Regions from separate parts of the Streptococcus sp. Z554 genome, predicted to be linked through region 3. Evidence: predicted binding sites of a transcription regulator. Region 3 holds the regulator's gene; each other region holds the start of a gene.
What was found. The regulator Rex, encoded in region 3, represses fermentation and respiration genes when NADH is low (regulators of the CRP and FNR family bind a similar motif). The targets are predictions, from matches to a motif close to TTGTGAANTANTTCACAA.
Positions count from the first base shown of each region.

Region 1: adhP (alcohol dehydrogenase AdhP) is a predicted target of Rex. The motif match lies at 1,328-1,345, and genes of this name have one in related genera.
Region 2: adhE (bifunctional acetaldehyde-CoA/alcohol dehydrogenase) is a predicted target of Rex. The motif match lies at 1,484-1,501, and genes of this name have one in related genera.

Region 1 covers NZ_JBRKNV010000003.1:163,576-165,844, forward strand. Annotated here, with positions in the region: gene adhP (alcohol dehydrogenase AdhP) at 205-1,224, opposite strand; gene ACVC7R_RS04495 (gamma-glutamylcysteine synthetase) at 1,594-2,269, shown strand, end outside.
Region 2 covers NZ_JBRKNV010000005.1:7,373-9,641, reverse strand. Annotated here, with positions in the region: gene yajC (preprotein translocase subunit YajC) at 25-345, shown strand; gene ACVC7R_RS05450 (low molecular weight protein-tyrosine-phosphatase) at 394-831, shown strand; gene ACVC7R_RS05445 (hypothetical protein) at 824-1,237, shown strand; gene adhE (bifunctional acetaldehyde-CoA/alcohol dehydrogenase) at 1,537-2,269, shown strand, end outside.
Region 3 covers NZ_JBRKNV010000001.1:270,677-272,945, forward strand. Annotated here, with positions in the region: gene ACVC7R_RS01395 (DUF1831 domain-containing protein) at 1-337, shown strand, start outside; gene ACVC7R_RS01400 (DUF4649 family protein) at 347-556, shown strand; gene ACVC7R_RS01405 (redox-sensing transcriptional repressor Rex) at 643-1,284, shown strand; gene ACVC7R_RS01410 (gamma-glutamyl-gamma-aminobutyrate hydrolase family protein) at 1,300-1,989, shown strand; gene radC (RadC family protein) at 2,013-2,269, opposite strand, start outside.

The sequences.
Region 1 (2,269 bases), on a different contig from region 3:
TCCTAGTTCCAGCCCCCTATATTTCAACCAACCATTGGATGCTTAAAGAATGTGGATAGAAAATGACGTTTTTCATCAATAGTGTTCTTGAGCGTTAAAAAAAGAACTTTAAGCTCAATAAATTGCTATGTCAAAATTTTATTGCACAAAAAAATCGAGGCGGGGTCTTTTGTCCCTACCTCGTTTTGCTATTTATGATCTATCTTAATGAGTAAAGTCTAGAACCATGCGACCTTGGATGGTACCAGCAGCCATTTCATCAAAGACAGCAATGGCATCTTCGACAGGCCGTTTTTGAACGACTGGAACAACGAGACCTTCAGCACCAAATTGGAAGGCTTCTTCCAAATCTTTACGTGTACCAACAAGGGAACCGATAACCTGAATACCGTCAAGAACTGTTTTAACGATGCTTAGATCCATCATTTCTGAAGGGAGTCCGACAGCTATTACACGACCGCCTGCACGAACAGAGTCAACTGCTTGGTTGAAGGCAACTTTTGATACAGCCGTTACGACAGCTGAGTGAGCACCACCGTTTGTTTTTTCTTTGATAAGGCCGGGAACATCTTCGACTTCAAGACCATTAATCACGATATCAGCACCAACTTCTTTAGCTAGAGCAAGTTTATCGTTGTTAATATCTACTGCGATAACGTGAGCGTTGAATACTTTTTTAGCGTATTGAACAGCTAAGTTACCAAGTCCTCCAGCACCATAGAGTACAACCCATTGGCCTGGCTCAACTTTTGCTTCTTTGATAGCCTTGTAGGTGGTAACACCGGCGCAAGTGATTGAAGAAGCTTGGGCTGGATCGAGACCTTCTGGAACCTTAACGGCATAATCTGCAGTTACGATACATTGTTCTGCCATACCACCATCAACTGAGTAGCCAGCATTTTTTACTGTACGGCAAAGGGTTTCGCGTCCGGTTGTACAATATTCACACATACCACAGCCTTCAAAGAACCAAGCAACACTGACACGGTCGCCAACTTTTAGGCTCTTAACATCAGGAGCGACTTCTTTTACGATACCGATCCCTTCGTGACCGAGAACACGTCCTGGAACTTTTCCAAAGTCACCATGGGCAACGTGGAGGTCAGTGTGGCAAACACCACAGTACTCAACTTCAACAAGTGCTTCCCCAGTTTCGAGCGGGCGGAGCACTTTTTCTTCAATAGCAACACCAGTGCTTTCTGGATTTACAACAACAGCTTTCATAGCTATCCTCCTTGGTTAGTAGTTGAGGTGCAGAGGAAAAGGGGCTTGCCTTAAATCGTGATTTAAGTGAAGTCGAATTTGAACTGCCCTCTTTTTTGTTTATATGTGAATTATATCACAATATTTAATATAGTGCAAGGAGATTTATGCAAAAATATATGAAATCGCTTAACTGGTTGATAAGTATGTGAAATTTGAACAATGATATCTAACGTAGTTAAATAAAATTTCATATAAATAGGAACTTGTTTGGTCTCAAATCTAGGGAGCGAGGTTGCAAACAGGTTTTCTAAGATTGATCTCTAGGAGTTTTTGGTATAATAGAGAGTAATTTATTTCTAGTATGAGAAGTTAGAGTGAGAGGTATGTATGTCCCCTTCAATTCAGTTATTAAAAGACCGCTATTTAAAAAATATCAAAGAAAATCCAGATCTCCACATCGGTATTGAGTTGGAGTTTCCTATCGTTCATACCAAAGGTCAGCCTACAGATATTGAAGTCAGTAAGGATCTGATGCGTTTTTTGGTTGATGCTCTCAGTCTGGAAATCGAAAAGGCAGACCAGGAGGGCAATCCGATTCAACTTGTAGAACCGACGAGTCAAGATCGAATTCTGTTTGAGGTTTCCTACACGACCTTGGAATTTGCCTTTGGTAGGGCTCAGAATATCCAAGAGGTCGAAGGACGCTTTGAGGCCTATATGAAGGTAATTCAAGAAAAATTAGGAGAAAAGGCTCATGCTATCCAGGGATGGGGGATCCATCCGCATTGGGATACTAATGACAATCGACCTGTGGCTTATCCACGCTACCAGATGCTAATGGATTACCTGCATATGGGAAGTCGTCAAGAAAGAGCTGATTTGCATGATTTTCCTGAATATGGTGCTTTTATCTGCGGGAGTCAAGTTCAGCTGGATGTTTCAAAATCTAACTACCTGCGTGTTATCAATGCTTTCACCCAGATAGAGGCAGCCAAAGCTTACCTGTTTGCCAATTCTGAGTTTTCTGGAGCAGGCTGGGACACCAAGATTTCACGAGATATTT
Region 2 (2,269 bases), on a different contig from region 3:
CTGAATTACAAAGGAGAAAATACAATGAATCCAAATTTAACATTTGTGATTATGCTTGTAGGGATGTTTGCCTTGATGTTCTTTATGCAACGTTCTCAAAAGAAACAAGCTGAAAAACGCATGGAGAGTCTCAATAAACTTCAAAAAGGCTATGAAGTCATTACTATCGGTGGTTTATACGGTACAGTTGATGAAGTTGATACCGAAAACAGAACGATCGTACTTGATGTAGACGGAGTTTACTTGACTTTCGAATTAGGAGCAATTAGAACAGTTTTGCCAGTTAAAGAAGCTGTCACACCTGAAGGTACAGTTGTCGAAGGTGAAAGTGCGATTGAAGAATAAAACGGGGTGAATCTCATTCCCGTTTTTCTATGAAGATGAGGAATAATGATGAAAAAGATTGTTTTTGTTTGCCTTGGTAATATTTGCCGAAGTCCTATGGCAGAATTTGTTATGAAATCTTTAACCGATGATTATGAGATTGAAAGTAGAGCAACTTCTTCTTGGGAACACGGGAATCCAATTCACGAAGGGACTCAAGAAATCTTTAAATCTCACGAGATTCCTTATGATTCATCAAAAACATCACAACAAATTACTAAGAATGATTTTGAATATTTTGATTATATCATTGGAATGGATGAGTCCAATCTTCTCGATCTGACTCGCATGTGTCCTCAAAGCCAGAAGCACAAGATAGAGGCATTCGCTTCTGAAAGTGTTCCGGATCCTTGGTATACAGGGGATTTTGATGAAACTTATGATCGGGTTTTAACAGGTTGTAAAGCTTGGTTAACACGTTTAGAAAATGAGGCAAAAAATGGATAATTTAAAGAAACTCTATGATAGATACAGCGTCTATATAACACGTCCTCGTTTAGAAATTGCGACAGTAGTGGTCATGGCTCTTTGCGCGATCTTTGTATTTGTAGGGAGCATGCCTAAGCAAGGAGTATTGAAATTGGATGGCGATTCACTAGTATATGATGGAAGTATCGTTCGTGGGAAAATGAATGGCAAAGGAACGATGACTTTCTCAAACGGAGATACCTATACTGGGGAATTTAAAAATGGCGCATTTAACGGTAAAGGAACCTACCAAGCTAAGGAAGGCTGGGTTTATGAAGGTGACTTTGTTAATGGCCAGGCTGAAGGTAAAGGAAAACTGACTACCGAGCAAGATGTTGTCTATGAGGGTGATTTTAAACAAGGTCTCTTTCAACAAACACAATAACCTCCTCTTAGAGGGGGTAGTATACCGCGTATACAGAAAGCGCTTACATGGAAATTAAGATGCTTTCCAATACCTTTTTACAATGAAGTTTGTGAAAAATAAAAATTTTATTGAATTATTCACAAAGTATATGAGCAAAAGTGCATGTGTAGGTGTGTTCAAAACTGTTTTCACAAGCAAATAAAAAAAGTTTGTGAAATTTCTATGAAACTGTTTACAAATCTTGAAGAAAGAGTTATAATAAGATTGTGAAAAAATTAACAAAGGATTTCCGATCCTTGAAAGCTATGGAGGAAAATATGGCTGATAAAAAAACTGTAACACCAGAGGAAAAGAAACTCGCTGCTGAAAAGCATGTCGATGGTTTGGTACAAAAAGCTTTGGTTGCTCTTGAAGAAATGCGTAAGTTGGATCAAGATCAAGTTGACTACATCGTAGCTAAAGCTTCGGTTGCAGCACTTGATGCCCACGGAGAATTGGCTTTACATGCCTTTGAAGAAACAGGTCGTGGAGTATTTGAAGATAAAGCAACCAAGAACCTATTTGCTTGTGAGCACGTAGTAAACAACATGCGCCACACTAAAACGGTTGGTGTTATCGAAGAAGACGATGTAACAGGATTGACTCTTATCGCAGAACCAGTTGGTGTTGTTTGTGGGATCACTCCGACAACTAACCCAACTTCAACAGCAATCTTTAAAGCATTGATTTCATTGAAGACTCGTAATCCGATTGTCTTTGCCTTCCACCCATCGGCTCAAGAATCATCAGCTCACGCTGCTCAAATCGTTCGTGATGCAGCGATTAAAGCAGGAGCTCCTGAGAACTGTGTACAGTGGATTACTGAACCATCTATGGAAGCAACTAGTGCACTTATGAACCACGAAGGTGTTGCGACAATCCTTGCAACAGGTGGTAATGCCATGGTTAAAGCGGCTTACTCATGTGGTAAACCAGCTCTTGGGGTAGGTGCCGGAAACGTTCCAGCTTATGTTGAAAAATCAGCTAATATTCGCCAAGCTGCTCACGATA
Region 3 (2,269 bases):
ACAAACGATTAAACTTAAAAATTGTCGTTACGATTACACACTTAGTCCAACTGTTAAAAAATTTACGCTTAAAGATAATACTTTTTTTGAAACTAAAGTTGGTAACTATGAATTAACGCGTCTACTTGAAAAAGTTCCAAATAGTGGAGAAGGATTCCAACTTAAGATTATCATCAACAAAGACTTAACTGGTGTAAAAATCAATATCACTGATAAATTTGGTCTACGTTTAGTTGATATCTTCAAATCAGAAGAAACTCATATCCACCAAGAGAAATTCTACTTTTTGATGGATAGCCTGGTTGAACGTGGCATATTTACAAAAAGCGAAAGATAGAAGGTTGTTATGTTTCGATTAACTTATAAAGATGCCTATCAAGTAGTGCGTATTCAAGAATACGAAGACTATGAAGCTCTTATGCTTTCTCTATCAGGCTGTGTGACGCTTCCTGATACGACTGTTGTCACATCACTGACCCACAATGGGGTTAAAATCTATCAAGGTCTTCTTGGAAATCTTTATCGTTTTTTAACAACCTATCACGAAAATACCTAAACTAAGATTTTTCTTAGTTTTTTTTCGTTATTGTTGCAATTTTCACAAGCTTTCTATAAAATAGTAGATAGAAAGGTTGTGATTTTGTGAAAGAAAAACAGTCTGCTATTCCAAAAGCAACAGCAAAGAGACTTTCTCTCTATTACCGTATTTTTAAAAGATTTAATGCCGAGAAAATTGAAAGAGCTAATTCCAAACAAATTGCAGAAGCCATTGGAATTGATTCTGCCACTGTTCGTCGTGACTTCTCTTACTTTGGCGAACTTGGACGTCGTGGATTTGGCTATGATGTCAAAAAGCTCATGAACTTTTTCGCTGATCTTTTAAATGATAATTCTATTACCAATGTTATGCTTGTGGGTATTGGAAATATGGGACATGCCCTCCTCCACTACCGCTTTCATGAGCGTAACAAGATGAAAATCATCATGGCTTTTGATCTAGATGATCATCCAGAGGTCGGCACTCGAACTCCTGATGGTGTTCCAATCTATGGAATCTCTCAAATTAAGGAAAAAATTAAAGATGCTGATGTAAAAACAGCTATTCTAACAGTCCCTAGTGTTAAATCGCAAGAAGTTGCTGATCTTCTGGTCGATGCTGGTATCAAAGGTATCCTTAGTTTTTCTCCTGTTCACCTACATCTTCCAAAAGATGTAGTTGTTCAGTATGTCGATCTCACAAGCGAACTTCAAACCCTCCTCTATTTCATGCGTAAAGAGGATTAGAAAGCGAAATTATTTATGAAGAAACCAGTTATTGGGATTACAGGAAATGAAAAAACTCATCCAGATGATGAACTGATGATGAGTTATGCTGCGAAAGGCTTTATAGAAGGTGTTAAAGAAGCCGGAGGAATTCCCATTATCCTACCAATTGGTGATGAAGAAATGGCTCGTTACTACGTTAGCCTAATTGATAAACTCATCCTAACTGGTGGACAAAATGTTGACCCAAAATTCTATGGTGAACCAAAAGCTATTGATAGCGACGATTACCACCTTCAACGCGATATTTTTGAGTTAGCCCTCATTAAAGAAGCAATCAAGCAAAAGAAACCGATTTTCTCTGTCTGTCGTGGAACTCAACTCTTTAACGTGGCTATGGGTGGTTCTCTCTATCAAGAGATTGAGGATCATTGGCAAGACTGTTCGGCCGAATACACGACCCAACGCCTCATAACTGAACCAGATACGATTCTCCGAGAAATATATGGGGAAATCTCTCATATCAACTCTTTTCACCATCAAAGCATTAAGGACCTAGCTCCGAATCTAAAGGTTGTAGCTCATGATCCTAAAGATGGTATTATCGAAGCTGTTACAACTACAGACGGCTTCCCTTATCTTGGTGTTCAATGGCATCCAGAATTCCTTTTTGAAAATCGTCCCAAAGATAAAACACTTTTTGACTATGTCGTCAATGAACTGTAAAACCTGTATTATATACAGGTTTTTTATATCATATCTGTCTTCTCACGATAACTAAAATAATCGGAGTGAGAGACGATTAGATGGTCTAATAGGACCAACCCCATCAACTCACAGGCTTCTTTAACAAGCTTGGTAACATGGTCATCGTTGGGACTGGGAACCACTGCTCCTGAAGGATGATTATGAACTAGAATTACTGACGTTGCCATATGTTTCAAGGCGTAGTGGAGAATCTCTCTAGGTTCAGCAATACTTCTAGTAGCTGAGCCGATAAAAATGG